Regions from separate parts of the Exiguobacterium sp. s57 genome, predicted to be linked through region 1. Evidence: riboswitches for the same ligand, from Rfam matches in the RefSeq annotation. Region 1 holds a riboswitch; each other region holds the start of a gene.

Region 1 (10,647 bases):
TCAGACGTTCTCGTCGTCGTCGGAATCGGAGGATCTTACCTCGGTGCCCGTGCAGCGATCGAAATGCTTCAACATTCGTTCTTCAACGTATTATCAAAAGAAGAGCGCAAGGCTCCACAAGTATTCTATGCGGGCCACAATATCTCATCGACGTATATGAGAGAATTGCTTCAAGTGCTCGAAGGAAAAGACGTCTCGGTTAACGTCATCTCGAAATCAGGGACGACGACAGAACCTGCGATTGCTTTCCGTGTCCTTAAACAGTTCATGGAAGAAAAGTACGGACAAGACGGGGCGCGTGAGCGCATCTACGCAACGACAGATCGGGCTCGCGGTGCACTCAAGACCCTCGCGGACGCGGAAGGATACGAATCGTTCGTTATTCCGGATGATGTCGGTGGACGCTTCTCTGTCCTCACACCAGTCGGTCTTCTTCCGATTGCCGCTGCCGGAATCGATATCGATGCCTTGATGGAAGGGGCACGTGACGCACAAAACGCTTACAGCTCTCCTGAATTGGCAGAGAATGAAGCATATCAATATGCGGTTGTACGAAACGCCCTTTACGCAAAAGGAAAGTCGATTGAGATGCTCGTCAACTACGAACCGGCTCTTCACTACGTGTCAGAGTGGTGGAAGCAGCTTTACGGTGAATCAGAGGGGAAAGACAATAAAGGTATTTTCCCTGCGGCTGTCGATTTCTCGACGGATCTTCACTCGATGGGGCAATACATCCAAGAAGGTCGTCGCGACTTGTTCGAGACAGTCATCCGTGTAAAAGAAGTTCGTCATTCGATGAACGTTCCAGAAGACGCACAGGACTTGGATGGCTTGAACTTCCTTGCCGGTGAAACGATTCAATTTGTGAATGACAAGGCGACAGAAGGAACACTTCTCGCACACACAGACGGCGATGTACCGAACTTAGTCGTCGAATTGCCGGAGATGACCCCGTATCACCTTGGTTACTTGTTCTATTTCTTTGAGAAAGCATGCGCGATGAGCGGTTACATCCTCGGAGTAAACCCGTTCAACCAGCCAGGCGTCGAAGCTTACAAAGCAAACATGTTCGCTTTGCTCGGTAAACCGGGATATGAAGAACAAAAAGCAGAACTCGAAAAACGCTTGAATCAATAAGAAAACGAATCGGTCCGCAAGTCGGGCCGATTTTTTTGTTTGAAACTGGGTGAAGACAAGGTAAAGTGAGAGTAGACAGGGGAAAGAAAGGGATGGACTATGAAGACATTCAAGGATTACTATCATAATCAAGTTGAGCTAAGCTTCACCCATTATCCATTCTCAGACACGCCGCTCCACGTCTGGGTCGTCGCCCGTTACGAGGATAAGTGGGTATTGACGAAGCATAAACAAAGAGGACTCGAGTTTCCGGGCGGAAAAGTCGAGCCGGGCGAGCATGAGGACGCCGCCGCAATCCGAGAAGTTTATGAAGAGACCGGTGGAATCGTGCAGACACTACGTTACTTGGGACAGTATCGAGTGCTCGGTCGAGGTGATACGGTCGTCAAAAATATTTACTTTGCAGAGATTGAGCGATTTGAAGATCATCCTGCCGTCGACGAGACGGATGGGGCCGTCTTGATTGATGCATTGCCGGGTAATTTGTTACGCAATCAACGTTATAGTTTTATGATGAAAGACCGAGTCTTACCGGAGACGATGAGGGTTCTACATGAACAACAGTTGGTTTGACCGAGTTGATGTGTTACCACCGTACGCAGGTTATCGGGTGACAAGAGGGTGGTACACGACAAATGATGGAGAAGAGGTCGTAGCGTATTCAATCGAACCAAAACGACCGAATGGGCACGTGTTGATGTACTTACGGGGAGGGACGGCACGAATCGGGGACGTCCGTTTACCGCGGCTCATGCAATTCGCATCACGCGGCTTTCATGTCGTCGCTCCCGTCTATCGTGGCAACCATGGTGGGACTGGAAAAGAGGATTTTGGTGGGGATGACTTGGAAGATGTGCTCTCGCTATACGATCGCGTTCAAACGAGCGGACGACCGGTTCACGTGCTCGGCTTTTCGCGAGGGGGCATGATGGCACTATCGCTCGCATCCGAACGACCGGTCACCACGGTCACATCCTGGGCAGGCGTGACGAACCTAGAATGGACATATGAGGAACAGCGTTCGATGCGGAAGATGTTACGTCGCATGACAGGTGGGGACCCCGAATCAGCAGAATCTGCCTATGTTGATCGTTCCCCCCTCTATAAAGAATGGATTGCCCCGACGCTCATCATCCATGGTACCGACGATGAGCAGGTTCGCTTGCGTCATGCGACAGCTGTCGCTGAGAAGTTAGGGGAGCAGGCTGAATTTTGGGTGGTCCCATTCGGACACCAACTCCCATTTTGGGATAAATGGGAGACGACAGAGCAGGCGATGGACTGGATGATACAGCAAGAAAAAAACACCGACTCATGATTGAGTCGGTGTTTTGATGTAGTTAGATGACGAGCGGACCGGCTGCGATGATTGATTCACTTGCTTTCGTGAAACGCTTGAAGTTCTCTTTAAATTTCATGGCAAGTGCTTTTGCCTCCATGTCGTAACGGGTTGAATCGTTCCATGTATCTCGTGGATTGAGAACAGTACTCGGTACACCTTCGATGGCTACTGGAATCTCGACATTGAAAATGTCATGTTTCATCGTTTCGACATCACGAAGCTGTCCATTGATTGCCGCGTTGACCATCGCGCGCGTATAAGCGAGTTTCATACGTGAACCTTCACCGTATGCACCACCTGTCCAACCTGTGTTGACGAGATAGACATCGACATCATGTTTTTCAATCAATTGACCGAGCATATCCGCGTAACGCTCTGGTGCGAGCGGGAGGAACGGTGAACCGAAGCAAGTCGAAAACGTCGCTTGTGGTTCTGTGACACCGCGCTCCGTGCCGGCAAGTTTTGACGTATAGCCAGACAAGAAGTGATACATCGCTTGCTCTTTCGTCAATTTGCTGATCGGTGGCAAGACGCCGTACGCATCTGCCGTCAAGAAAACAATTGTATTCGGATGACCTGCGCGTGATGGGAGCATCGCATTGTCGATGAACTCAATCGGATATGCCGCACGCGTGTTTTCCGTTAAAGAAATGTTTTTGTAGTCTGGTGTTCGATCATCGTTTAGCACAACGTTTTCAATCAATGAACCGAATCGAATCGCATCATAAATTTGTGGTTCGTTCTCACGTGATAAATTGATTGTCTTCGCGTAGCAACCGCCTTCAATGTTAAAGATGCCGTCTGGTGACCATCCGTGTTCATCGTCACCGATCAAGTGACGCTCAAGGTCAGCCGAAAGTGTCGTCTTCCCAGTTCCCGACAACCCGAAAAAGAGAGCCGTTTCGTTCGCATCATTGACATTTGCCGAACAGTGCATCGATAACACGTTTTGTTCAGGCAACAAGAAGTTCATGACGGAGAAGATTGATTTTTTGATTTCACCACCGTATTCTGTTCCCCCGATCAGAATTGTACGTTTGGCGAATGAAACGAGAATGAACGTCTCTGAGTTTGTCCCATCGACCGCAGGGTCTGCTTTATAACTCGGTGCATAAATGACCGTAAACGGGTCGAACGCACCTTTCGTCGGCCATTCACGTAAGAAGAGTTGTTTAGCGAATAGACTGTGCCACGCATACTCTGTGATGGCACGAACGGGTAAGGTGTAGTGTTCATCCGCGCCAGCCGCAGCTTCAAGATAGTAGAGCTTATCTTTCTTCTCTAAGTGATTGAGTACTTTTTCAAGAAGTGCTGAAAACTTCTCTTCAGCGATTGGTTGGTTGACCTTCCCCCAATCGACAAGGTTGTTGCTGACTTCATCTTGTACGACGAATTTGTCTTTCGGTGACCGTCCGGTAAAAGCACCGGTGCTGACAGATAATGCCCCGTCTTTTGTCAGTACACCTTCACCATTTTGAATGGCTTCTTCTACCAGCTCTGGAACCGTCAAGTTCCGTAACATGTCGGTACCATTAATTAATTCTTCGATTTTCAGGAGCGTTGTCGCCATCCTGAATCCCACCTTTCCCCTAAATAGATGTGGATGAAATCCGCATACTTCCGCAATCAAGATTAATTAGTATGACATTTTTAATTATATGTGACACACTAATTAAAAACAAGCATTTCTTCTCTATTAAGTAAGCGCTTTCTTACAAGGATAGTTTAACACATTCTCTTATCACAAGGTGTTAAAAAAAGAAACGAAATAAAAAAATGGTTGACGATTCACAAACAGAAATGTTTAGCAAGTCTGTGAAAAAAATACGAATTCGTTCAATTCCCTTGACATAATCGGATGTCATTTATATGATGGTTTTCGTAACGGATACTCTTATTCTGAGCGGTGGAGGGAACAAGGCCCTACGAAGCCCAGCAACCGTCCGACATGAAGTCTTGTGCGGAAAAGGTGCTATCCTGAAGCGAAGCCATTAGCTTCGAACGATAAGAGGGTAAGGAAGAACGATTCAACCTTTCCCCATGTATGTCATCGGGGGAGGTTTTTTTCATTACCGTCCCAAAGCAACGCGTAAGGGGAACGAGTACCGTCCACATATCACCCTTATTATAGGAGGTTTTTTGAATGTCAAATTTGAACCGTCGACTTTTTACTTCAGAGTCGGTTACTGAAGGACATCCAGACAAAATTTGTGATCAGATTTCTGACTCGATTTTGGATGCCATTTTAGCGGAAGACCCGAATGCCCGTGTTGCGGCAGAAACGTCTGTCACAACAGGTCTTGTACTCGTAGCTGGTGAAATCACAACGTCAACTTACGTGGATATCCCGAAAGTTGTCCGTGAAACGATCCGTGAAATCGGATACACACGTGCGAAATATGGTTTCGATGCTGAAACATGTGCAGTCTTGACATCGATTGACGAACAATCGGTCGATATCGCGCAAGGTGTAGACCAAGCCCTTGAAGCTCGTGAAGGTCAAATGACTGAAGAGGAGCTTGATGCAATCGGGGCAGGAGACCAAGGTCTCATGTTCGGATACGCAACAAACGAGACACCTGAACTCATGCCCCTCCCAATCTCGTTGGCACACAAGTTGTCACGTCGTCTTGCGGAAGTACGTAAGAACGGTACGCTTGAGTACCTCCGTCCGGATGGGAAAACACAAGTAACGGTTGAGTACGATGAGAATAACAACCCTGTTCGTATCGATACAATCGTTATCTCGACGCAGCATGCAGAAGAGATTACACTCGAGCAAATTCAAGAAGACTTGAAAAAATATGTCATCGAAGCAGTCATTCCGGCTGAACTTATCGATGCTGAAACGAAATACTTCATCAACCCGACTGGTCGCTTCGTAATCGGTGGACCACAAGGGGATGCAGGTTTGACAGGACGTAAAATCATCGTCGATACGTACGGTGGATACGCTCGTCACGGCGGTGGTGCATTCTCTGGTAAAGATCCGACAAAAGTTGACCGTTCAGCGGCATACGCAGCCCGCTATGTAGCGAAAAACATCGTTGCAGCAGGACTTGCGGATAAAGCGGAAGTACAACTCGCGTATGCGATCGGGGTTGCACACCCTGTATCAATCGCTGTCGATACATTCGGCACTGGAAAATTGAGCGAAACAGAACTCGTTGAACTCGTTCGTGAGAACTTTGACCTCCGTCCGGCAGGTATTATCAAAATGCTCGACCTTCGTCGCCCGATCTACAAACAGACAGCAGCTTACGGTCACTTCGGTCGTACAGATGTGGAACTCCCTTGGGAGCAAACAGATAAAGCAGCAGTTCTTGAAGAAGGCGCGAAGCGTTTCGCGTAATCAAAAACGACCTTTCCGCGGAAAGGTCGTTTTTTTTGGTTCATGTAGTTGGTGGTGTCTGTTTATTTTCGTCTGACTCAGAATCGTTGGAAGTTGTTTCTTGTCCGAGAGCTGTATCTTTCGCTTCGACGACCTTCTCACCGATATCTTGTAAATCAGACTTGGCTTCTTGTGCCGTATCAACGATTTTATTGACATCTTCTTTAACTGTATCTACTTCTCCGACGACTTTTTCATATACGTTCTGAACGTCTGTAGATACTTCCTGAATTTTGCCGGAAGCCGTCTTCACTTGTTCAATAACCTGTGAGGCTTTACCAGCAGGGTCTTGTTTCATTTCATTGACAATGCCGCCGACCGAAGATTTTGCGCTCGAGAGGGATTGTTTCGTATGATCTCGATTCGAGGAGCTAAGTAATGCGAGGAGACCACCGACAAGTGCACCGAGTAACATGCCGGTCACGACGTTGATTTTCGGACTTCCCGCGTTCATTTGGTCAAATTGACGATTTGGGTTCTCTGTTTGTTCGACTTTCGGGTCATGCTCTAATTTTGGTTCCATGTTGTTCCACTCCTTCATTTGATTGGCATTGCTAGTTTTATACCCAAGTCGAATGCTGAGATAACGTTTTACAATGAATCGTCATGAAAAAGAAATGTAGTGCAGGATAAAAACACTATGATAGGGAATGATACAAATAGATTGGCCTAAAGGGGGAAGCGATCATGAATATGCGAGAAGCAGTTCCAGAAGATGCGGCGTTAATTCGAACGATTGCACTTGCAACGATTTCAAAGAATGATTCCAATCGGACGAGAGCGATGGAGCGCGCCTATCGACAAGAAGAGATTGTACGAGCAATCAGTTCAAGTGAAGAAGCACGAGAACAATATTTTATCGTTGGCGAGTATGAAGACCATGTCATCGGATTTTGTCATGCCATCGATCGCGGTGACATGTGGGAGATGCTTCGTCTCTATCTTCATCCCGATCACCATCGGAACGGGTACGGTGCAGATTTTTTAAGGCACCTTCAATCGAAAAAAACACAACCGGTGGAAGTGTACGTTGAAAATTCGAATGACCAGGCGATTGCTTTCCTCTTGCATCAATCATTTAAAGAAGTGAATCGAATTCAAGAAGAGGTCTACGACCAACCGATGGAACTCATTCATCTAAGATATGTCCCGAGCTAAGACTCCAGACGGATTTTGCTTAAACATCAGTTGCGGCTGATGTTTTTTTGATACAATGAATATAGTCTATAAATGAGGTGACGGCAGCATGACATATGAAGAAACACAAAAAGGGGTCATCGTCATCGTTTATCCGCTACAGTTCACATCTCGGATCAGCGAGAATTTTATTCGACGACTTCAAGACGAGTACGAAGTAATTGTCGTCCGCGACCAATCGATGGGCTTGACGGCAGAAAATCATAAACAATTGATCAAACGGGCGTTACGTGAGGCCGGCGAGTATAAATTACCGATTCATGTCGTGGCGTTCAGCCTCGGGGCGCTCTTTACGAACCGACTTCTTCAGGAGTATGATGTGCCGCTCGGGAGCCTGACTTATATCTCTCCATTGTTTGATTGGCATGCGACTCGTCAAATCGGTGGATTGAAACAAGTCGTCGCGAGTGCAGTCGATCGTTTTCGCCCAGACTTACCACTTGGAATGATGACATTCACCGGTGGCGGCGACGAATCGTCCCGATTTGGTGAAATCACATATGCCCAATATCGGGAAATCGAAGAAGAAATCGTAGAGCATCAAGAAGAAAAGAAACATTTGCCACGTCTCCCGCTCGCTTGTTTCTACGCACCTGATGATCAATTTGCAGACGTGAAGTTGACGTTGAACGTCTGCCGTAAGATTGGTGGAGATCAAGTGTATATCCGTCGATTAGAAGGATTCCCGCATTTTGGGTATGAGCGGTTGAACACCAAATTTGCAGAAACGCTCATGACGTTTTATGAATTGATTCAAGAATAAAAGAAGGCGACTCACAGGAGCCGCCTTCTTTTATTTTGAACGTTTTTCAATCGCCACGATGAATGGAGGGTGGTTGATCTGGTTGATGAAGCCGTAACGCAGTACACCCGCCTGCTTTTGGTCAAGCGACTCCACATAGCGAAGCACATCATCCCGTTCGACCTTCCCGCTCTCATGGCCGTGGTAGATGACGATGACGATGACACCACCGATAGCCATGACCTCTAATAATTGAGACAATGCGGCAATGGTCGTATTCCCTTGTGTCGTGACGGATTTGTCACTTCCTGGTAAATAACCCAAATTGAAGACGGCTGCGGTGATTGGTCGTGTCTCATTCGCGACGACCGTATGAACCGTATCGTGACTATCATGAATGACGGTCACCCGTTCATCGACACCTGCTTCCTGTATACGTGCACGGGTTGAAGCAACCGCTTCTGTTTGGATGTCAAATGCGTATACGTGTCCCGTTTCGCCTACGGCGTTCGCCAAGAACAACGTGTCGTGCCCGTTCCCGGCAGTCATATCGATAGCGACATGTCCTACTTCGAGGTGGTCATGTAGTAATTGTTTTGCAAATGGTAGTACTCTCATTAATCCCATCAATCTCATCCTTCTTTTTTCCTTGGAAGGAATCACGTCGCTCCAATTCCTCACGAATCTTGTTTAGCACCTGCATCTTGTGACGGCTCCATAATGGACCAATCAATAAGTCAGGCGGGCCGTCTCCCGTCAATCGATGGACGATCACCTCGGGTGGTATCCGTTCGAGTTGATCACAAACGAGGGAGATGTATGTGTCTTCCTCCATCAAGTCGAGCAAGCCTTTCTCGTATTGACGGGCAAGTGGTGTATGTTTCAAGACGTGGAGCAAATGGATTTTGATTCCTTGTATGTCCATTTTAGCAACTTCTCGGGCTGTGTCGAGCATCATCTCTGGTGTTTCACCGGGTAGGCCATTGATGATGTGCACGCATACGCGAATGTTGTGACGACGCAGTTTTTCAAGACCGTTCAAAAATGTTTGATAATCGTGTCCGCGATTGATTTTTTTTGCGGTCGTATCATGTACGGTCTGTAAACCGAGTTCCACCCATAAAGAAGTCCGCTCATTCAGTTCGGCTAAATAGTCGACAACGTCATCAGGCAAGCAATCTGGGCGTGTCGCAATCGAGAGACCGACGACACCTTCTTGCTGAAGCGCTGGTTCGAATAATTCGCGTAATCTTTCGACTGGCGCATAGGTATTACTGTACGCCTGAAAATAGGCGATGTAGTCGGCGTTCTTCCACTTTCGATGAAGTCGCGTTTTTACTTCTTCGAATTGAACGGGAATCGGGTCACAGGCATTACCCGCAAAATCGCCACTTCCATCATCTGAACAGAATGTACATCCGCCTTTGGAGACGCGGCCATCACGGTTCGGACATGTGAAGCCACCATCGAGCGGCACTTTAAACACCTTGTTCCCGTATTCCCGACGATATGCCTCATTCAATGTATGATAGCGGTTTTGACCAAATGGATTCATGGTTATCTCTCCTTCCTTGCTCATCCTATCACAAATGAAAAATGACAAAACTTCATAATGAGTAATTTTTCTTGACACTTCTTTGGCATTCGTTTAGGTTTGATAAGGAAATCTTGTCGATTCGGCCTTTTGTGCCGATTTTTTTAATGTGAAGAGGGATGAAAGGAGGACTTGGTGTGAACAATAAAATGCCGATCTCGGTATGGATTCTAGTCATTGCGATGGCGCTCAATACAACGGCGGCGTCTTTTTTATGGCCATTTAACACCCTGTATATTCATGATTTTTTAGGTGAGTCGATGACGCTTGCCGGAGTGGCGCTTCTTGTGAACTCCGCACTCGCAATCGTCGGTAACTACATTGGAGGGACGCTATTCGACCGAATCGGAGGAAAAGCGACGCTCGTCATCTCCGTCGGCTTGTTGCTTGCGAGTTCGCTTGGATTTTTACTGTTCCACGCCACGTTCTTCGGCTATTTGGTGTGGCTCGGTTTAATCGGGTTCTCAGGGGGACTCGTCTTTCCGACCGTTTATGCGTTTGCGGGACTCATTTGGCCAGAAGGGGGACGTCGTTCCTTCAACGCGATTTATGTCGCGCAAAATGTTGGGGTCGCCTTCGGTACAGCGATGAGCGGTCAAATCGCGCGATTGAACATCGAGTGGATTTTTTACGCAAACTTCTTCTTGTCGGTCCTATTTGTTGTGGTTCTTTTATTTGGACTTCGCTATTTGAAGAACCCGACACGTCCTGTCGTGCAATCCCAGCTAGAAGCAGCGGCCACGACGTTCTCGAGCGCGACGATGAAGTCGATGTGGTATGTCGCTATCGGTTATGCGGTGCTTTGGTTCGTCTACGTTCAGTGGCAAGGAACGATCGCGGTTCACTCGAAAGACCTCGGTGTCACAATCAGCCAATACTCACTCCTTTGGACAGTGAATGGGGCAATGATTGTTTTTGCACAACCATTACTCAATCGGGTGTTGCGACAGTTTGAGGATGATTTGAAACGTCAATTGATCATCGGGGCATCGATTTTCCTCGGTGCTTTCTTGATCGTGCCGTTCGCTGGTGGCTTCGGTATGTTCATGGTAGGGATGGTCGTCATGACAATCGGCGAAATGTTCGTTTGGCCAGCGGTTCCAACGATTGCGGCGAAACTTGCCCCGCCTGGGAAGGCAGGTCAATATCAAGGGCTCGTCAATATTGCGGCTTCCGTCGGTCGGATGATTGGCCCAACGTTATCTGGGTTTATCTACGATGTGTTCGGGATTACGGCAGTCTTT
Region 2 (10,647 bases), on a different contig from region 1:
AAGATAAGTTCTCGTTATTCGGGAAAAAGTGTGAGTACAATGTCTATGAACGCGGACTCTTCACGATTCAATACGATGTGGAACGTCATAAGTTCAGTGTCCGAGACAAAGCAGGTAAGCTTGTCGCCGAACTACGGAAACAAGAAAATGATACGTTCTGCCTAACGAAAGAAGCAGACCAACTATCCATGTTCGAACTTCTTTCTGTTTTAAAGACGTTAACGGTTAAATCGCGGATGCCGCTTGCAGTATCTGTCTCATAAAAATGACGAGCACCGGTCGAGGGGACCGGTGCTTTTTTGATGCCACGACAAAACCGCTTCATCAAATGAAGCGGTTTAAATAGTGCTTCGCCTCGAGTTCGAGTGTCGTCACCCGATGTGCGTATAGACAGAGCTTCAAAACGTGGACGATATTCGGATGGGTATATTTCGTCTTTTCAAGTGAACGTTTTGCCCGCGTATCGAGAAGATCAATCGGGCTTGTGGACTTCGCATATTCCGCATACAGACGATAGAAATCAATCGGGGTGATGAAGTCGTCTTCGTCCCGGTCAGGGTTGTTGAAGATGAGCGCCAACAAGGAACTCGTTTCTTCCAGTGAAAAAAGGTGTTTCAAGTCATCAAGGAGATAAATGATTGCCGCTTGATGCAAGGAATACTTTTTACCGATTCGTGGGACACCGATGATTTTCCGGACTTCACGCTTCGTCCAGTTTTGAATTGTCGTCGCGGAGAGATGTTCTCCGGTCAATGCGTTCGCAAGTGCGACGATTTGGTTGATTGATAAGCCGTTCTTTTCAATATGAAACAAGTGGATTTTTCGAAGCTCTTTTGGAAAGTGCTCACGTATGTCCTCGGGGAAGAGGGCGATGGCTCGCTCGATTTCTCCGACCTGCATAAAATGAAGGCAATCTGCCAAAGTTTGAATTGAAGTTGCGTCGCGCATACGGCCACCCTTTCTATCGCCAACATCGTACGTTGGCTATACAGTCATTTGACCTCATTCTACCAAATGTTTGAAAAGTAAGCTAGGATGGGCACCGATTAAGGTATAATGACGGTATCATATACACTCTGTACATAAAGGTGGTCAAGCAATGAATGAATGGATTAGTTCAATTCTTTCGATCGTGGTCGTCCTCGTATTTCTCGTAGGACTCGAACAAGTTGGGAAACGTCTTGGATGGACAGATGAAACAATTCGAAAAAGTGTACATATCGCAGTCGGGCACTGGTCTCTTTTAGCGATTTGGTTATTAGAGTCATGGTACGTTGCGGCAGTCCCGCTTATCTTTTTTACCTTTGCGAACGCGATCATGTTATATAAAAGTCCATCGCCGGTACATCAAACGGAAAGAAAGTCGCTCGGGACAGTTTATTATCCAATCGCGTTACTCGTTATCCTCTATTTTTTCTTTGAGTCAGAGTCGATTGCTTTTTTAGCCGGTTCACTCGTTCTCGCATGGGGAGACGGGATGGCTGCACTCATCGGACGGAAATACGGCACAATCACTTATGACTTATACGGCCAAAAGCGTTCCTTCCAAGGAAGTGTCGCGATGTTCCTTAGTTCATATACGGTCTTATTTTTATTGTTTTTGTGGAATGATATCGTGATGTGGCAAGTGGTAACTTATGGGTTTATTATTTCCATCATTGCAACGCTGACAGAAGCGATATCGTATCGAGATTGGGATAACTTTACAATCCCCATTGTAGTTGCTATGGCCACATCACTATTGTTATAAACTAATTGCTAATTTGTAAGAAAAACGTTGCTTGTCACGCCCGGTAATCATTTGTATACTGTGTTTCGTACTGAAACCATTCAGGGACGTGCTCGGGATGAATGAAATGGGACCGAACACTGATTAAATAGAACGTAAAGGATTGAGTGAACGCATGAGCTTTTTACAGCAACTTCAAAGTATCATTCCGACCGAGCGCGTCCTTCAAGACGAGCCATTGTCGGCGCACACGTATACAAAACTAGGTGGAAAGGCAGATTACTTCGTAGCACCACATACGTACGAAGAAGTACAGGCCGTTTTAGAACTAGCCCACCAGGAAGCGATGCCATTTATGGTTCTTGGGTTCGGTTCAAATTTGATTGTCCGGGATGGGGGAATCCGCGGAATCGTTTTAAATTTGAATGAATTAAACACGATTCGTCGTGATGGCGATCAAATGATTGCACAAGCTGGAGCAGCGATTATCGATGTTTCTCGTCAAGCGCTTGCAGAGAGCTTGTCTGGTCTTGAGTTTGCTTGTGGTATTCCTGGAACGGTCGGTGGTGCGGTCTATATGAATGCTGGTGCATACGGAGGAGAGACGAAAGACGTCATTACGTCTGCGACGGTATTGACACCGGAAGGCCAAGTACTTCATTTGTCAAAAAACGAACTGGAACTTGATTACCGGACGAGTCGTGTATCTAAAGAGGGATTGATCGTATTAGAAGCGACGTTCGAGCTCGAACCGAAGAATTACGAAGTGATCAAAGAAGTGATGGACGATTTGACATATAAACGTGAATCGAAGCAACCGCTGGAGTATCCTTCGTGCGGAAGTGTATTTAAACGCCCACCTGGCTATTTTGCCGGCAAGTTGATTCAGGAATCAGGTCTACAGGGCAAGCGAATCGGAGGAGCAGAAGTATCGCTCAAGCACGCCGGATTTATCGTCAATATTGACGAGGCGACAGCGACAGAGTACATCTCGCTCATTCGTCACGTCCAAACGACCGTCAAAGAAAAGTTCGAAGTGGAGTTAGAACCGGAAGTGAAAATTATCGGGGAAGACATCACCGTTGAGAATGCATAATGAAAGAAGGAATCGGACGAATTCGTTCGATTCTTTCTTTCATTTATAACAAAAAAGCAACGAGAACGGGCATCTCGTTGCTTTAGATTTATGCTTGTGTTTGTTTTGCGACCGCTTCATGAGCAGGAACGAACGGATATTCCAGATCACGAGCGACCGCTTCATATGTGACAGTCCCTTTGATGACGTTTAAGCCTTTGAGAAGTGAACCATTTTCAAGAAGTGCTTGGAATACGCCTTTTTGTGCACATTCAATGATATATGGCATCGTCGCGTTCGTCAGACCCATTGTTGATGTGCGTGGTACTGCTCCCGGCATGTTAGCAACGGCATAATGCTGTACACCATAACGTTCATACGTCGGTGCATCATGTGTGGTGATGTGGTCGATTGTCTCACAAATGCCTCCTTGGTCGATCGCGACGTCTACGATGACAGAGCCTGGTGACATTCGTTGTACCATTTCTTCTGTGACAAGCTTAGGTGCTTTCGCTCCTGGGATGAGGACAGCCCCGATGACGAGGTCACTCTCGGCCACTCGTTTGGCGATATTATATTTATTTGAGATTAACGTGTTGATGGTATTTCCAAACAAGTCATCGATTTGACGAAGACGAGCAGGGCTAATGTCCATCAGCGTAACGCTTGCGCCGAGACCGATTGCGATGCGGGCCGCGTTCGTTCCGACGACACCGCCCCCGATGACGGTAACATTCGCACGAGGCACGCCTGGTAATCCTGACATTAAAATTCCTTTCCCACCGTGAGGTTTTTCAAGGATTTGTGCTCCGATTTGGGCAGCCATCCGACCTGCCACTTCACTCATTGGTGTGAGAAGTGGTAACGTCCGATCGACCTCTACTGTCTCATACGCAATCGCTGTTATACCTGAATCGACGAGCGCTTTCGTTAACTCTGGCTCCGCCGCGAGGTGTAAATACGTGAAGAGCGTCAAATCAGAACGGAAATATTGATATTCCGACGGCTGTGGCTCTTTTACTTTAAGTGCGAGTTCGACGCCTTCCCATACTTCTTTCGCTGTTTCGACGATTGTTGCACCTGCATCGATATACTCCATATTCGTGAATCCACTACCGAGTCCGGCGTTCGTTTCGACGACTACGTCATGACCAAGCTCTGTTAGCATAAATGAACCCATCGGTGTTAATGCCACCCGATTTTCGTTGTTTTTAATCTCTTTCAATACCCCGATTTTCATGGAACATTCCCCTTTCATTCCGTTGACACAAATTGTTCACACACCTAGTATAAATCCAATTGAAAGCGATGTCTTTATCATGGATTCTAAAAACGAAGACGTTCGCTTTGTGAAAAAACACAAAGCGAACGTCTAGTCTTCTAATCGATATTGACCAGCTTTGATTGCCAAATAAATCATAGCTCGTTCCGGTAATGACACTTGAGTGATATTCGTCAACTCTTCGATGCGTCGAATCCGGTATAGGACGGTATTCGGATGGATGTGTAGGTGGGATGCGACTCGCTTAACATTGCCTTCGAAATAAAAATACCATTCGAGTGTCGTCACGAGTTCGGTCTGATGGGACGAATCGTAATGTTGCAACCGCTCGATGGTCGGATGGGTTTCAAGTCGGAGCCCGATGCGCCGTGCGAGCTCTGGGACAAGTTGATAAATTCCAATCTGTTCGAAAGCACGGGAAGTCGAGAGTTCGAGAGGGAACTTGCGACGCAATGTCGTGACGCGTCTTGCTTCTTCGGCTGCGTCGTATAACATGTCACTCTCAAAAAAGCGTCGACTGATTCCGAGTCGTGGTTCGGATTCGATAAATTTGTCTTGAAGTAACTGTTCGAACCGTTCCGCCCAAGCTAATAATTCCGTCTCTTCATCGGACAGCTCAGACTTCATATAGTGCCAGACGAGTAACTGCTGACCATCGATGGCATGTAAAACGACTTCGATTGCCTCTTGAGTTGCGAGCACATAATGAAGACGCTCAGCGAGTTGAGGGGTGATCGGTTGGGTACATTCGATGATTGTTAGACGACTCGCGACCGCGATAGGTGCGAGTTCATTCAATCTTTCGCGATTAGAATCGGAGAGCGACGAGGAAGCAAGGACATCTAATAAAAAACGTTCAAGCTCGGCACTGATACGACGTTCGTGCATCGCAATTGTCATGAGTAGTTTCTTGGCGATTGTCGCTCCTTCTTGTAGAATTGCCAACTCTTGATTGGTGAACGGATTTGTGCGAGCTAAACTCCAAATATAGCCGAGTACTTCATCATGTTGTTTGATGACGATTGCCGCGCGTTCCCCGAGACCGATGGAGAGCCGCGCTGGGATGACAACGGGTTCATCTTGGACGATGACTTCTCTTAAAATACCACTCTCCCATAAATCTTCGATCACGGCTTCAGGTACACGACGACCGATAATGGTCGCGATTCTGGCCGGGTCGGTCGAGTCGGGATGGGTACTATAGGCGAGTAATTGGTGATAGCGATTTTCAATCGTAATAGGTGCTCGAATCGCTTGGCCAATCGCTTCGGCGAGTGTATCGAGTGATTCATATGATTTCTGCAAAAAAGGCATATCGATTCCTCCTCACTCTGAGTATACCGTCTTCTTTGTGAAACTTCACAAAAAGAATCGAGAGTGTGAGAAATGACATACCTTTAACGATTAAATGGGAAAAAACAATCCAACGACAAGGCCGAGTAAAGCCCCAATGATGACTTGGAACGGCGTATGTCCGACAAGCTCATTCAAGAGCGGGGTTTCATGTTTGATCCCCTTAAAGTAGTCATTCAAGAGACGAGCTTGGAACCCGACCGCCTGGCGAACTCCGGTAGCATCATACATGACGATTGTCGCAAAGACGACGGCGAGTGCGAACATACTCGAGTCAATCCCTTCTGCACGACCGATTGCCGTAGCGAGAGCAACGACAGTAGATGAGTGTGAACTCGGCATGCCGCCTGAAGCGAACATGATTTCAATTTCAAAATCTCGTGTTTTAATGAGTTCAGTTACGAGTTTGGCCGCTTGGGCGATAAACCAAGCAAGAATCGCAGCGAGTAAAGGTTCGTTAAACATGCAAGTATTCACTTCCTGTCTGACATAGTACCTTCACTATACCCGAAAGCGTCTCAGGTTATACGTTAAGATTTCGTCAAAAAAGGTGCCGCGGATGAGTCATCCGTGACACCTTTTGGTCGATTTTTGTTACCCGACTACTCCTTCAGTTTCCTGAAGTTTCTCTGCAATATTGTCGATGATATAACGGTTGCGTGGGTGTTCTTGACACTCTTTTGAGCATGAACGCATTTGTTTCGGTTCACACTCTTCACAACAGAAATGTTGAACGTTGCACTCCGGGTTGGCACAATTAACGTAACGAACCGTCTCTGTCCCGCAATGCATGCAATGTGAGACGACAGATGGGTTCACCGAGTTGACAGGGACGTTGATGCGCTCATCGAAGACATATAGCTCACCGTCCCAGTTCTCTCCTTTTGTCGCTTCGTCTTTTCCATACATCGCGACACCACCTTTTAAGTGGAAAATGTTATCGTGACCTTGGTCACGCATATATGCTGTAAATTTCTCGCAACGGACGCCGCCGGTACAGTATGTGAGAAGAGTTTTCCCTTCGTAGAGGTCCTTGTTCTCTTCAAGCCATTCCGGCATGTAACGTGAAGCCTCTACATCAATTTTGATCGCATTTTTAAAGCGACCAAGTTCGTACTCGTAGTTGTTACGAACATCGAGGATGACGACATCATCACGGTTCATCATCTCTTTCCATTCTGCTGGTTCTAGGTATGCTCCGTGTTGTTTCGGCACATCAAACTCACCATCAAAGCGCCACGTTACGAGCTCTTTCTTGTGACGAACAAAAATTTTCTTGAAGGCATGCTCTTCGACTTCATCGATTTTAAACTCAATATCGCTGAAGAGTGGGCTTGCTTTCAAATCATTCATGTATTGCTCGGTTTGTTCCCATGTACCGGAGCACGTTCCGTTGATTCCTTCAGAAGAAATCAGGATACGCCCTTTGATACCGAGATCTTTACAATACTTCAAATGTTCTTGCGTGAGTGTTTCTGGGTCTTCGATATTGACGTACTTATAGTACAGCAAGACCCGCATTGGTTTTGTTTCCATGTTATGTTGCTCCCCTGTGTTCAGTTTTTTGCAGGAAAACGAACGTTGGGTTGTGTCGTTCGACGAATAGACTTGCCTGCAACCACAAGTCCATTATTATATGATAAATATCACGACGGATTTTCGCAAATGGTTTTTATTTTTTTTTGATGAATGCAGGGAGATGCGTCTTCTAAATCGAATTCGGGTAATAGAGTAGTAACGAAAGTTGAAGGTGGAACGACTATGCTCACTTCTCTCCAACAGTACATTATCCAATTGATTGAGTGGCTTCAGAGTTTGCCTGGTGGTCCTTGGGCTGGTCTTGGTGCTCCATTTTTAGAAGCAATCTTCCCTTTTCTGCCACTCGTCTTAATCATTTCTGCGAATGCGGCGACATATGGCTTTTTGTTAGGTGTTCTCTTGTCGTGGATCGGGAGTCTTCTCGGAACGATTGTCGTCTTCGCGGCCGTCCGGTACATCTTCCGAAAACCGATGACACGATGGCTTGAGAAGCATAAGACGGCGGTATATTGGTTAGAACGAATTAATCACATGAGCCCGATTTCGCTCGGGTTCTTATATTCACTCCCGTTCATCCCGGTCAGTTTGATTACCTATTTACTGGCGCTCATCCAAATGAAGCTCCGTACGTTCATATTAGCAGCGGGATTTGGTAAACTGCTCGTCGTCGTCATTTTCTCTGTCATCGGAGACCAGTGGGAAGAATTTATTCAAAGCCCGTTTCGCTTGTCGATGCTCGGTCTGCTCTTAGTCATACTATGGGCCATCAGTCGAGGACTTGAGGAAGTGCTCAAGCGACGGGCGTTCAAGAAACGGAACGAGCAATTGAAACAAGAGATGGTGACCAAACGACAAACACCCCTTTGAGAAAGGGGTGTTTTCGCTTATGACTGTTTTTTAAAGCGCGGGAAGTTGAAAGCAATGGCAATCCCTCCGCAAATAAAGAGGAGGAACGGATAGAACATGAACGGGACGAGGTCAGGCGATGCCGTCTCCGTCAACTCTGCGGCAATGAGGAGTTGTGCTCCGTATGGGAGAATCCCTTGTACGCCGCACGAGAAGATGTCGAGCACGCTAGCAGACTTTTTCCGTTCGATGTCATATTCGTCTGCGATGTTCGCTGCAAGCGGTCCGGCTACGAGAATCGAAATCGTGTTGTTCGCCGTCGCCACGTTTGTCGCACTGACAAGACCGGCGATACTCCATTCAGCACCGGCCCGTTTTTGGATGCGTGACGTCAAGGCATCACGTAAATATGCGAGACCACCGTTATGTGAAATGAGTCCGACAAGTCCGCCCATGAGTAACGTCAAGAACGAGATTTCGGCCATGCCGATCATCCCGTCCGCAATGGCTGTCACAAACGCTGTCACAGATAAGCTTCCGTCAAGTAGACCAATGATACCCGTGAGCGTAATCCCACCTAACAAAACGAGAATGACGTTCAGTCCTGTTAACGCTAGTCCGATCACCGCGAGATACGGAATCAGTTTATACCACTCAAATGCAGCGACATCGACAGTCGATTCACCGTTCGATAAGACGGCGAGTAAAATGGTCGTGATGATCGCGGCCGGTAACACAATCCAGAAGTTCGTTCGGAACTTATCACGCATATTCGTCCGTTGTGTCCGCACAGCAGCGATGGTCGTATCTGAGATGAACGAGAGGTTGTCCCCGAACATCGCACCCCCGACGACCGCTGCCGCAGCGATGGCGACGTTGACACCACTCTCTTCATGTATACCGAGTGCGATTGGTGCAAGTGCCGCGATTGTACCCGTCGACGTTCCCATCGCCATGGAGATGAAGGCGGCAATGACGAAGAGCCCGCTCAAAAGAAGCGATGGTGGTAAGAGAGTCAACGCAGCGTTGACCGTTGCATCGATGGCGCCGATTGATTCAGCGACGGTTGAAAATGCGCCGGCCAGTAAGAAGATAAAAATCATAATGATGATTCCCGGATTGCCGGCTCCTTGAGCGATGCGCTCGACGGTTTGGGTAGCATTTCCTTTTGTCATGAATGCTGCAACCATCAAGGCGATGATGGCCGCAACGAGGACCGGAAACTTATAAAAGTCCCCGTAATAGACACCCGCTCCGATGAAGAAGAGTAAGAAGACGAGCAACGGCAAGAGTGCCCATTTATTTGCTGTTGGTTGTTCCAAAATAATCACCTCACTAAAAATAAAAAGGACCTTCTTCTAAGAAAAAGGTCCTTCGTGCGAAATACCCTTTTCATCTTTCGAGCATACGCCCGCTGGATTTGGCACAGGTTACCCGCTGCCGAGACTTCATAGGGCCAGTCCCTCCGTCTCTCTCGATAAAAAGTGAATCTATCCAATTAGTAAACACGTTCCCTAACGTACATGTTTCGAATCCGCTTGTCAACTTAAAAACTCCCCAATTCGATGTGAGAAAGGGGAGTTTACGTCGTTAAATTGTTGAAGTGTGCCACGCGGTTACGTCCTGCATATTTCCCACCGACATACAGCGCACGGTCTGCGTTTCGAATCGTATCATCTAGACGCTTATTTCCAAACGCTTCAATCGTATCGACTCCAATCGACGTGGTCACAGAAATTTCGTGTTGGTCGACACAAAATGGTTTTGCTTCGATTTGGTGACGAATGCGCTCTGCGACTTCAATCGCTTGGGTCATATCACACTGGTTGAGGAGTAAAATGAATTCTTCCCCGCCATATCGTGCGGCAAAATCATCTGTACGAAGTACTTGTCGAATTCGTCGCCCGAATTCTTGTAACACGTGGTCACCGACTTGATGTCCATACGTATCATTGATTTTTTTGAAGAAATCAATATCGAGCATGGTGACCGAAATCGGATACATCGAGATATCGGATATTTGTTGAATCCCATATTCATAAAATGCGCGTGCATTTGCGAGAAGCGTCAAACTATCCGTCCGGCTCTCGGTATAGAGACGGTCTCGTTCATGACACCGACTGATGGTCCGATTGAACGACTTTAAGAGTTTGATGATTTCCTGCTGAATGATTTTTGGATATCCATAAACCGGCTCGCCGGTCATGACAATCCATGTACGAATTCCTTCTATTTCTTCCGAGCGGACAGAGACGAAGCTATGATAGTCATTATGGAAAGCATCGGAAAGTGAGGCATCCCATTCAAATCGCATCTCATAGTCGAGGACGGGATCATTCGGTTGACTAATGTCGAGTAGTGCGTATACGACTGGTCGATCGATTGGTTGACGTGTCTTCAAATCAAAGTAGAGTATACGATCGAACAATCTGAACTCGACATATCCTTCATCGTAGTGATTCAATTGTTCACACTGACTTAAAAAAACTTCGATGGCTTGCGCCTCACTCTGTGACAAGGAGACGGTTTCTTTTGCTTCATCGTATTGTTCGATCAACGATTTGAATGCATCTTGTCGCTCTTTTTGAATGAGGAGCCGCTTAATAAAGAATGTTAATGCAGCCGCGATGCTACTGACGACAAGTAGATTGGTCTCTCGGAACAACGCCGCCGCTAAAATGAAGATCAGACTGACGACGTACGTATAAAATGCAATCTTCATAAAGTCACTCAAGGCGATGTCGACACGGAACCACCATTTCACCTGATATTTTTGGAACACGGTGTTTAAGAAAATTGCAAGAAACAGTCCGGCGAGTGGAA
Region 3 (10,647 bases), 380 kb from region 1:
TAATCGTTTTTACAAACGGTGCTGCAACGCTTTCGGAAGAAGATCGGAAAGATTTACTAGGGCACGGTGTGGAGCTTGTGGAAGAGGCGATTGATGAACTTATTTCAACCGAGGGTCAACTACAAAAGGTCGTTATGACGTCAGGAGAGACGTAACATCGAACTGGTGGGTTTATCATGGATACAGGCGAATATCAGGCGTTTTCTCTAGACCACTTTGGCATCGATTATACAGACATGGGGGGAGTCAAAACTGAAGAAGGATCGCAAACGACTGTGAAGGGACTATATGTGATCGGAGACACAAAGAATGTGTTTTCTGGATTGCTAAAGGCTGCGAGTGATGGGTATGAAGTCGCAGCTGAAATTAACCATGAAATGGCGATGGAAGATTGGGAACGAGGTGGAGTAACATGACGGAACGAATCTACGATACACATTATCAAGAACAACATTATTTCGGGAATCCATACCCTGGACTCATGGCATTCTTTAAGGCGTATGAACCGAAAGGGCATGTCTTAGATGTAGGATGCGGACAAGGAAGAGACTCATTGTTTTTAGGAAGGTTAAGGTATACGGTGACAGGCGTCGATATCTCCACTGTCGGGCTCGCACAAATGAATCAAGTCGCCCGTGACGAGCAGTTGAAAGTGACCGGAAAAATAGGAGATGTTTACACATACCCGATAGATGAGGAATACGATATTGTCCTGTTAGATTCAATGTTGCATTTTTATAAAAGGGATATTGAGGAAGAAACAAAACTGCTCCAACGTATTGCTGTGGAGCTGAAGAACGGTGGGGTGTTGGCCATTTTTATGCAGCAAGGCCAAAAAAGGGAAGCATACTTGAAGCGCGTGCTCGATGAGTTGGAAATCGATTGGGAAATACTTGATGACCGCTATACAGACTATCCGGAATTCAATGCGCGCTACCATATGTATATCTTGAAAAAGGGCAGTTGAGGGAGTAGGTAAACTATTATTTGAACGACCCCCGCCTAAGCTTTGCTTTAAGGTGGGGGATCCCCGAATGATCCGACCTATTGATTGAAATCTGGTCAGGCTACCCCGTCTTCTCAACGGTTGAACAAGCAGTGATTCTTTCAGCCTTATACTAAGTTCCACACTTTACCATATCGATTACTTTTTCAACTTGAATTGTTTGATCCGCCACATCATCGACGTCATAAACGCTGCCCATCCACCGAGTACAAGGATATAAATTGCCAAGAAAAACACAAATGCTCCATAGTCTTCGAGCTCTTCGAATGGATTCTGAATAATCATCGGTTCGGATAGTATGCCGATCACCATCAATGGAATGAAAAATAGAAAGAAACGTTTCCAAAAGTAGTGTTTGTACGTTTGTGACACAGTCTGTTCCATAATCGTATCTCCTCAATTGAATTACACTTATTTACATATATGATAGCATATACACAATTGATGTTGGATGATTGGTCTTTATTTTTTAGCCGATTTCAAATGAAAAGAGGGTGGCCGATTCATTCAGCCGCCCTGCAGTCAATTCATTCACTTGTTCCAGTCAGTTCTCCCGTCCCGAACGTCGCGCTGAACGCACGGCACCAGATGACAACTGTGTTGTACTCCTCTAGATTCACATCCGCAGGGACCAAATAGTTTTGATTCCCGATATTCCCTTTTAGAGCCCCTAGACTGACGCCTTCGGTCGTCTCTTGACCTGGTTTTGTCAAATAGACAAATAAGTCTGGACCGTTCGTCGTCTCGAACTCTTCAAATCGGAGATATGTCCCGTCTTCTGCCTCGACCGAGCGGATCGTCCCGGTCGTCTCATAATTTTCCTCCCCGTCCATGAACACACCCGCTACTTCGGTTGGACTCGGTTGTGCTTCCGGTGTCTCGGACGTCTCTTGATCTGATTCCTCTTCCTCTGGAGTTGGTGATTCGACTGCTGTCGGCGGCAATCCTTCATCGACCGTCTCGGTTAAGAATAGTGGGGAGATCAGCCACCAGGCGATGGCGATCACGGCTACTCCGATCACACCGATGATGAGTTTCGTACTTGTTTTCATATATGAGTCCTCCTTTTCGGATGTATGAACCATTAGTAGCCTTTTCCCGATTATTGGTCTTATAAAAAGACGCGAATGCTAAAATTCGCGTGTGATGACCGTTATACGGTTTCAGTCCACTTCTCCTCGATGAACTCGTCACGTCCCGAGATGGCTCGGTCTTCCTTATAATGCTTCGGATTCTTTTTATGATAATCCTGATGGTAGTCTTCTGCGGCAAAGAACGTCGTCGCTGGAATGATTTTCGTGACGATCGGGGCCGTGAAGCGCCCGCTTGCCGCCAACACATCGCGACTCGCCTCAGCAGCGATTCGTTGTTCTTCCGTGTGATAGAAAATAGCTGGGGCATACTGAGGTCCCCGGTCTTGGAATTGACCACCGTCATCGGTCGGGTCGGTCTGAATCCAATACAGTTCAAGGAGACGTTCATACGAGAATAATGCTGGATCATATGTGATTTGAACGACCTCGAGGTGCCCCGTCGTCCCGGTTTTTACTTGTTCATATGTCGGATTGTCGACTTGTCCACCCATATAGCCGGATACGATGCCTTCAATCCCTGGTAATTCCTCAAATGGTGTCACCATGCACCAAAAACAGCCGCCTGCGAATGTTGCTTTTTCCATTCTGTCGTTCCCTCCAAATCGTCATTCAACAAAAAAGCGCTCACGTCGGATGACATGAGCGCTTTCGTCATATCGTCCAAGGTTTCCCTTGCTGGTCGTAGCACCTTGCCTAAGGCAGGTTGCTGTGAAGTCGCGGAGCCAGATCTCTCGTTCACTCTTGATATCGATATGTAGTTGGTGAGAGCATCATACCACCCTCAAAATACATCCGTCAATGATTCGGCTTTCGTTTCAACTGAAAAACAGTCAAGACGATGATGAATCCAATCAACGCGATGGAAATGAGTGTACCATAAGGCACATTTTCACCGTATAGCTGTAAGAAAAATAGACCGAACACAGCCAGCAACACAAAGACATAGGAGCGTGTCATAGGAACCTCCTGTTTTTTCTTAAGTGTAACAAGAACACATCGACTTGGCGATACGAAAAGGAAATCAGACGTAGAGCACGAATAAAGGGGAGAGATAAAGGAGGAATGTATGATGGAACAAATCCAATTACATGAACTGACGATTGAACGTGCACATCGTGGGTATAAAGAAGGACAATTCACGGCGAGAGACGTGACCGCCTATTATTTAGGGCGGATTGCAGCGTATAATGAACGGCTTCACGCCGTCATTCAAGTCAATCCGGACGCCCTGTTCGAGGCAGAGGCGGCAGACCGGGCGTACCGAAAAGGAGTACGCAAACCGCTACTCGGTATTCCTGTCTTAATCAAAGACAACATCGAGACGAACGGTCTGATGCGAACGACTGCAGGTGCTGCCGCGATGCGACATCATTTCGCCGCTCGAGATGCCGAGCTCGTCAAACGGTTACGGGCTGACGGGGCCATCATCTTGGGGAAAGCGAACCTGTCCGAGTGGGCGAACTTTTTAACGGAAGATATGCCGAACGGATGGAGTGCCGTCGGTGGACAGACGATGAACCCATATGGCGACGCGTTAAATGTCGGGGGATCAAGTTCGGGGTCGGCTTCTGCGGTCGCGGCGAACCTCACTCTTCTTGCGGTAGGGTCCGAGACGAGCGGTTCAATCGTTCATCCGAGTGTCCATAACAGCATCGTCGGGATCAAGCCGACCGTCGGATTGATCAGCCGCTCCGGAATCATCCCGATCTCACGTTCTCAAGATACGGCAGGACCGATGGCGAGGACGCTTCGTGATGCGGTCATCGCCTTACAATCGATGTGCGGTGAGGATGAATCGGATCCGGCGACTCTCGAGACACCGGTCGGTCCCCCATACGTGACATGTCTCGACGTGAGGCAAGCGGTCGGGATGCGTGTCGGATTTATCAAACCAAATATTTCAGACGAAGAAGTCGGATTGTATGAACAGGCAATCAGGTTACTACGGCAAGCCGAGGTCGAACTTGTCGAAGTCGCACTACCAAAGCATGAGGCGCTTGAGCAGGCGGACATCCTGTTCGACGAATTCAAGCTCGGGGTCGAGGCGTATCTCGCGAACACGACCGTGCCGTTTAAGACGCTTTCTGATTTAATCGAGTGGAACGCGGAACATCCTGAATCGATTCCGCACGGCCAGACCATCTTTGAAGAAGCGAACGCCCGATCTGGAAAACTGATCGAAGCGAGCTATCTCGACCGTCGCATCGCGGACGTCCGTCTCGCAAAAACAGAAGGGATTGACGCATTGCTTCAAACTCATAAACTAGATGCAATCGTCCTCCCACATGATATGAACTACGACATGGCTGCGAAAGCAGGGCATCCGACGATTACAATCCCTTATCAACGAAAAGAGAGCGGGGCCCCATTCGGCCTCTCGTTCACGGGGACGAGCTACGCGGAGCGTGATTTGATCCGAGTCGCTTATGCGTTCGAACAGTTCATCACACGCCCGACGCCTCCGGATTATTCGTAAGTTGCACCCGTCTCTCACGTCCGCTACAATGGTACGTATGCGGATTAGAGAAAGGACAGATTACAATGAAATCATCTATATACGGGTTGACGTTCGATCAACTCACAAACGAGTGTACGGAAGCGGGATACGGTGCCTTCCACGCACGTCAAGTTTGGGACTCGCTCTACATCGATCGGGTCAAATCGATGGACGACCTCAACGTACGTGATGAGGTGCGCGATTACTTAACAGAGAAATATGTCATCTCGACACAAGAACTGTTCGTCAAACAAGAAGCGGGCGACGGGACGGTCAAATTCTTACTTAAATTACATGACGGGCATTACATCGAGACGGTGCTCATGCGTCACAAATACGGACGTTCGGTCTGTGTGACGACTCAGGTCGGTTGCAACATCGGCTGTAGCTTCTGCGCGAGCGGGTTGTTGAAAAAGACACGGGACTTGACGGCTGGTGAGGTCGTCGAGCAAATCATGACCGTTCAACACTTCCTCGATGAAGAGGGCGAAGGGGACCGCGTCAGCCATATCGTCGTCATGGGTATCGGCGAACCATTCGATAACTTCGACAACTTGGTCGACTTCTTGCGTGTCGTCAAAGATGAGCGTGGTCTTGCGATCGCTCCGCGTAAGATCAACGTGTCGACGAGTGGTCTCGCGGATAAGATCTACAAGTTCGCAGACCTTGACTTACGCATCAACTTGGCGCTCTCGCTTCATGCGCCGAATGATGAATTACGTACACGTATCATGAAAATCAATCGGGCGTTCCCGCTTGATAAACTCATGCCATCGATTCGTTACTACGTCGAGAAGACGAACAAACGGATCACGTTCGAGTATATCCTACTCTCGAAAGTGAATGATTTACCGGAACATGCGGAAGAACTCGCCGACTTGATCGAAGATATCAAAGACAAGTCGTACGTCAACTTGATTCCATATAACCCGGTCAACGAGCACATCCAATATGAGCGAAGCACGCCTGAGGACATCATGGCGTTCTATGACATCTTGAAAAAGCGTGGCGTCAACACTGGTGTCCGTCTCGAGCACGGGACAGACATCGATGCAGCATGCGGACAACTCCGCAGTAAACATATGAACGTCGAAGGCGCGAAGTAAAAATGGCCTCTCCGGGAGATTGAACTGAACCCTGAATGATAGACACTTGATAAAAAGTGCTCATTCAGGGTTTTTGACGTTTCCCGTTTTGGCGGAGGGAAAGCGTCAAAGTTTTTTTTGTGTTCACGTTTGGGTGCTGCGCTGAATTTTATAATCCATCAATCAATAAACTGTAAAGTCAACTGCAACATGATGCTACTTTGTCTAAATCTTTCTCCTTAATGTAAATCTTTTCGTCCTCGACTCTAAAATCAATCCCCTTCTTCTTCAGACGTTCTTCCTGAGACGTGCTATATTCGCCCCAAGATGATATTTCAAATTAGTTGTTCATCTAACTGTCGGACGAAAAACTAGAAACTTTAAAATATTGGTGCATATAGAGTCAATCTATAACTCGATGTCTGTTGTCACATTTCATACAGCAATCTTGAAAGTCGACAACCTGCACAATCATTGAATAGGCAGAATAGAAACTATCGAATACGGTGATGATTATATATTGTAAATCAATAAGAATATAAAACGTTGTGAAATATCATAGTGACTTTTGGTACAGGGATAAAATGAAACGTGTCTTTTATCCTAAGTTTAATGTTTAATTTTTAAATGTATAACAGTACTTAAGTTTTAGATTTTATGTTAAATATATTAAACACTTGAAATGATTTCCTTAGAATGAAACAATGATATCAATTACATAAAAGGTATATCTATCCATTAGTAAATTTTTTAGGTGTAAATAACTGGGGTGATTTTTCGTCTAACTATTGTCAAATTTTTACTAGATCAATGATTTGCCTTAGTGCTACTGACTTGTTTGATTGCCGAGACGAAACAATGAATTGATGACATGAAAAAAGCGAGGTGCAACAATGTTGATGCTACAGATTGAAAATGTAAAAAAGAATTATGGGAAAAAAGAAGTGCTGAAAGGTGTTTCCTTCGAAGTAGAAAAGGGGGATTTTTTGGCCATCATCGGTAAGAACGGGGCTGGCAAGACCACACTTACCAACATCATTTGTAAACTGGTGAAACAAGATTGCGGGACCATAAAATACGCGTTTAATGAACGCGATCTTTATTCTCACATCGGAGTCCAAACGCAATCAGGTGATTTCGATGATCGTCTCAAGGTCGAGGATATGTGCACATTGTGGCGAAAAATCTATAAAGTCGACCAGGCAGTAGTTGAGGGGTACCTTGAACGCTTCGATTTAACAGAGGTGCGGAAACAGTATATAAAGACACTATCTGGTGGTCAAAAACAAAAGTTAAATATCCTATTGAGCCTATTGAATGACCCGGATCTACTTATTTTAGATGAGCTCACCACATCCCTTGATGCGACGAGTCGTCACGAGATGCGAAAATATCTAAAGGAACTCAATGACCAAGGAAAGACCATCATCATGGTCAGTCATTATATGGACGAGGTTGAAGCAATGTGCAACAAGGTGGTCGTCATCAAAAATGGAGAAGTCGAACAATCGACTACACCTCAGGCATTGATGGGGACTGACTATAACAGTTTGCAAGATTATTTTGTCGAATCTATGTAAATCGAGGAGGAACTCATGAATACAGTCACCGCACTATTTCAGCTAGAGGCAAAAAAGTTATTAAGGACGTGGATCATCCTAGGGTTTGGAGTGGCTGCACCGCTCTTCTTCTTGATCATGCAGACAGAAGTCAGCAACAACAGCCTTGAACTCTATGGGATGGAGATTGCCCCGATTGATTTCACGTTTCCGATGTTTGCTTTCTTGAGCGTCGTGGTGCTCGCCATTGGTAATGTCGGGATCGGCTTCGCCTACATGAGAAGCATATCTTTTTTCAGAAGACTTCGTTTGGCCTCGGTCAAAAGCACACAATTCATCACCGCCAACTTCATGGTACAGTTGCTGTGTGCCATATTTACAATCATCCTCTTATTCGCCATCGCGACGACCCAGTACTCGATGAGTCTCGATGGAAAGAACCTCTTCATCTTTGGATCTATACTGTTCCTGTCATTCATGATGTGCTATTTCATTGGCGTGTTCATTGGGAACTTGACGACAGATCCGAAGACCTCACAAACCCTGTCGATGGGAGTCTACTTCGTCATTATCTTTTTAGGTGGCGTCACGTTCCCGACTGAACTGATGCCTGACTTTATGCAGAGCGTCGCGAACGTCTTACCGACGACCCATGCGGTGAAAATCCTACAAATTTCTTGGAACGGTGGAGACATATGGGAATCCTACCATCTCATCTACGTCATGGCGACGACGGTAGTCGTAGGGCTCCTAAGTTTCCGTTTCTTTAAATATGACTAATGACATATCAAAACGAATCTGTTTTTAGGAGTTGTTGTGATGAATTCGAAGTTACCGCTCTTCTTAATTAGACAGAACAGCGTGCCCTATGCCCATGCGTTACAGTTCGGTTCCAACGAGTTACGAGATTTAATGCAACAATATGGTATTTCCCTCCAATTCCAAGAGAAAAAGATTGTTTCATTTATTACCACATTAGAACGTGTGATCAAACTTATTGAAGACGATCAACAAAGGAAAGAGTTGATCAACTTAAAACGGGATATGTTCAACTTACGCCCTCGTTTCTGTCAGCGAATCGATCAGTGCCAGCCTATGTTAGAGGATTTTAAGTTGATAAGGGAAGCGGAAGACATCCGCTCCCTCTATCAACAAAACAAGGCGCGATTGATTGAAATCGAGCATCAATTTATCTATGCAAAATCGCATGAGAGGGCGCAGCTCTATGATGTGTTTCAAAAAGAAGAGACACTGATGAATTCATTGAAATTCATTCAGGCGACCATCATGGAAAAAGCCAGGGGATATTTTAACACACCTGTTCAGGAGCATGGAGTCAAACATAGAAAATTAGACTATACACTGTTGAAAGTATTGACTCGTGCGACCCACAAGACAAGTCCATTTAGCACGTTGACGAAGGTCGGGATTGGTCAGTTTTCAAATAGTCACCTTGTATCATCGACTGATCCCGGCGAGACATATACGGTCACAAATCTCAATCTGGCGTATCTGATGCGTGTATTCGAAGCAATTCGTCTGCGACCTAGTATGGTCTTCACAATGACCTACCGTTTCAATGAAACGTTGACACGGCACGAAGGGAAGTTCTATTGGACGACCCTGGCCGACCAACCAATGAAACGGAAAAAAATTTATCGTACTGCGGATACACTAATGAAGATCAAAGAAAATCCACTATTACTTCAACTCTACAAGGAACTTGGAAGCGACCCCTTCGCATATGATCGTGTCGAGAAAGTGTTCCTTCATAACGGATTGGATCAAGAAAAAGCCGTGACCTATGCGTTGTCTTTAATCAAGAATGATTTTCTGCAACCTACTCAAGGCATTCCGGAACATAGCAATAAAGGGTTAGATTATATCCTCTCTTGTCTCTCAGAGGCGGAAGTGCTGAACGCAGATGAAGTTTTACGGCAAGTATTTGTCCATCTGAAGACCATTAAAGAAATTCTGAACACATTTGACGAAATGCATGGCCAAGCTAGCTACCAGAGCTACCAAGAAATTGTTTCTCATTTTAAAGAAGTGACGAAACACTTGGGTATACCGGACCTTGATGAAAAGTTGTTGCTCTATCAGGACTATCTCACGACGGAACGAAGAATAGAACCACAGGAAAACTGGGAACAAATCGATCGTTCATTAAAACTTTTCCAACAGTCTACTGTCTTATTTGATGTCGTGTTACGAGTCCAATACGTCTTAGGGAAGTTCATGCTCGATAAATACGGACATGAGCGTGTCGCCTTTCGGGACAATGAAAAAGAAGACGTGATGGAGATTATGCTGAATGCCATCATGGACAACGCAGGCCATCTATGGAGCGGACAGTTTAACGAGACGACAATAGATAGTGAAATCGAAGAAGTGAGAGTGTTGGACGCCGCGAAAAATGAATTTATTCGATACCTTAAAGCAGAGGAACAATTAAACAAAGGTTCGGAAATAAGGATTCCAAGTGACTACCTTCAAGAACTTATCAGTACATTGCCGAGAGATTTGGAGCGGTATACACAGTCAAACAGTTTCTTCGTACAGCGAACAGATGAGAACAGTTTCGTTCTGAATGATATGTATGGAGGTTACCTGTCTTATTTTTCTCGCTTTCTATTCAACTTAAAAGACGTCATGAAAGAACCAGCGTTACAGTCATATGTCCATCAACACATTAAAGAGCGCAATGTTGTCGATATTTATAAATCTTACGGATTTAATGCCAACGTACGCTCGAGCATTACTGATTACAGTGTACATATCCCCAACAGTCGGGTGGCAGATAAGAGCGGCTTAACCGGTGTCTATGATTGGCAGGATCTCGAGCTGCAGTACAATCCCATCACCAAAAAGATTGATGTATTTGCCAAAGGGGAGCAGGTTCATATCTTATTCTTAGGTTCATTGATGACGCGACTCATACCTTCGATTAGCGCAATGCTACATGCCTTATCGGCAAACGGCGTACTTTTTAAAAGTGTCGGATCAATTCTGATCGACGAGTATCTGGCAATACCCCGGGAACAGCCAACCATCAAACATTTTCCTCGAATCAGTCTAGATGGGACACTTGTTCTTAGTCGAGAGTGCTGGGTCATCGACACGCAATTATTAACTGAATATTCAGATAAAAATCACCTATCTATGATGAATTTCTTATCTCTATTGGATTCTCATGGTATCCCTCATCGTGTTTTCTTCCAAAGCCTGAAATCGTTAGATGGGATTGAGGAGGATACGGACACAATTGATGGAGCTTTTGAAAAACCACAGTACGTGAACTTTACAAGCCCACTTCTTTGGAGTCTATTCTTAAAAGAAGCAAAGGATACACCTTACTTTCTACTGACAGAGGTGCTTCCAGACTTAAGAGAATCAGATCAAGAAT

Evidence for each region. Region 1 has a riboswitch for S-adenosylmethionine ahead of metK (methionine adenosyltransferase). Riboswitches for the same ligand answer to the same signal wherever they lie in the genome.
Region 2: it holds a riboswitch for S-adenosylmethionine, as region 1 does, so the genes downstream of both, KNO98_RS11490 (Na+/H+ antiporter NhaC family protein) here and metK (methionine adenosyltransferase) in region 1, are expected to answer to the same signal.
Region 3: it holds a riboswitch for S-adenosylmethionine, as region 1 does, so the genes downstream of both, msrA (peptide-methionine (S)-S-oxide reductase MsrA) here and metK (methionine adenosyltransferase) in region 1, are expected to answer to the same signal.

The regions. Positions count from the first base shown of each region.
Region 1 covers NZ_JACSKR010000001.1:860,836-871,482, reverse strand. Annotated here, with positions in the region: gene KNO98_RS04465 (glucose-6-phosphate isomerase) at 1-1,137, shown strand, start outside; gene ytkD (RNA deprotection pyrophosphohydrolase) at 1,237-1,710, shown strand; gene KNO98_RS04455 (alpha/beta hydrolase family protein) at 1,691-2,455, shown strand; gene pckA (phosphoenolpyruvate carboxykinase (ATP)) at 2,478-4,049, opposite strand; SAM riboswitch class I at 4,371-4,490, shown strand; gene metK (methionine adenosyltransferase) at 4,623-5,831, shown strand; gene KNO98_RS04440 (hypothetical protein) at 5,872-6,393, opposite strand; gene KNO98_RS04435 (GNAT family N-acetyltransferase) at 6,558-7,028, shown strand; gene KNO98_RS04430 (alpha/beta hydrolase) at 7,117-7,830, shown strand; gene mnmM (tRNA 5-(aminomethyl)-2-thiouridylate-methyltransferase MnmM) at 7,861-8,436, opposite strand; gene mnmL (tRNA modification radical SAM protein MnmL/YtqA) at 8,390-9,364, opposite strand; gene KNO98_RS04415 (MDR family MFS transporter) at 9,541-10,647, shown strand, end outside.
Region 2 covers NZ_JACSKR010000004.1:249,924-260,570, forward strand. Annotated here, with positions in the region: gene KNO98_RS11445 (LURP-one-related family protein) at 1-263, shown strand, start outside; gene KNO98_RS11450 (DUF1836 domain-containing protein) at 325-948, opposite strand; gene KNO98_RS11455 (diacylglycerol/polyprenol kinase family protein) at 1,100-1,750, shown strand; gene murB (UDP-N-acetylmuramate dehydrogenase) at 1,905-2,825, shown strand; gene ald (alanine dehydrogenase) at 2,914-4,044, opposite strand; gene KNO98_RS11470 (PucR family transcriptional regulator) at 4,177-5,400, opposite strand; gene KNO98_RS11475 (divergent PAP2 family protein) at 5,491-5,916, opposite strand; gene trhO (oxygen-dependent tRNA uridine(34) hydroxylase TrhO) at 6,034-6,975, opposite strand; gene KNO98_RS11485 (TVP38/TMEM64 family protein) at 7,201-7,845, shown strand; gene KNO98_RS11490 (Na+/H+ antiporter NhaC family protein) at 7,863-9,146, opposite strand; SAM riboswitch class I at 9,214-9,308, opposite strand; gene KNO98_RS11495 (GGDEF domain-containing protein) at 9,407-10,647, opposite strand, start outside.
Region 3 covers NZ_JACSKR010000001.1:483,142-493,788, reverse strand. Annotated here, with positions in the region: gene KNO98_RS02535 (NAD(P)/FAD-dependent oxidoreductase) at 1-155, shown strand, start outside; gene KNO98_RS02530 (hypothetical protein) at 177-416, shown strand; gene KNO98_RS02525 (class I SAM-dependent methyltransferase) at 413-967, shown strand; gene KNO98_RS02520 (hypothetical protein) at 1,145-1,390, opposite strand; gene KNO98_RS02515 (DM13 domain-containing protein) at 1,534-2,058, opposite strand; gene msrA (peptide-methionine (S)-S-oxide reductase MsrA) at 2,160-2,684, opposite strand; SAM riboswitch class I at 2,752-2,851, opposite strand; gene KNO98_RS02505 (hypothetical protein) at 2,896-3,057, opposite strand; gene KNO98_RS02500 (amidase family protein) at 3,170-4,576, shown strand; gene rlmN (dual-specificity RNA methyltransferase RlmN) at 4,642-5,703, shown strand; gene KNO98_RS02490 (ABC transporter ATP-binding protein) at 6,576-7,262, shown strand; gene KNO98_RS02485 (ABC transporter permease) at 7,278-8,021, shown strand; gene KNO98_RS02480 (lantibiotic dehydratase) at 8,061-10,647, shown strand, end outside.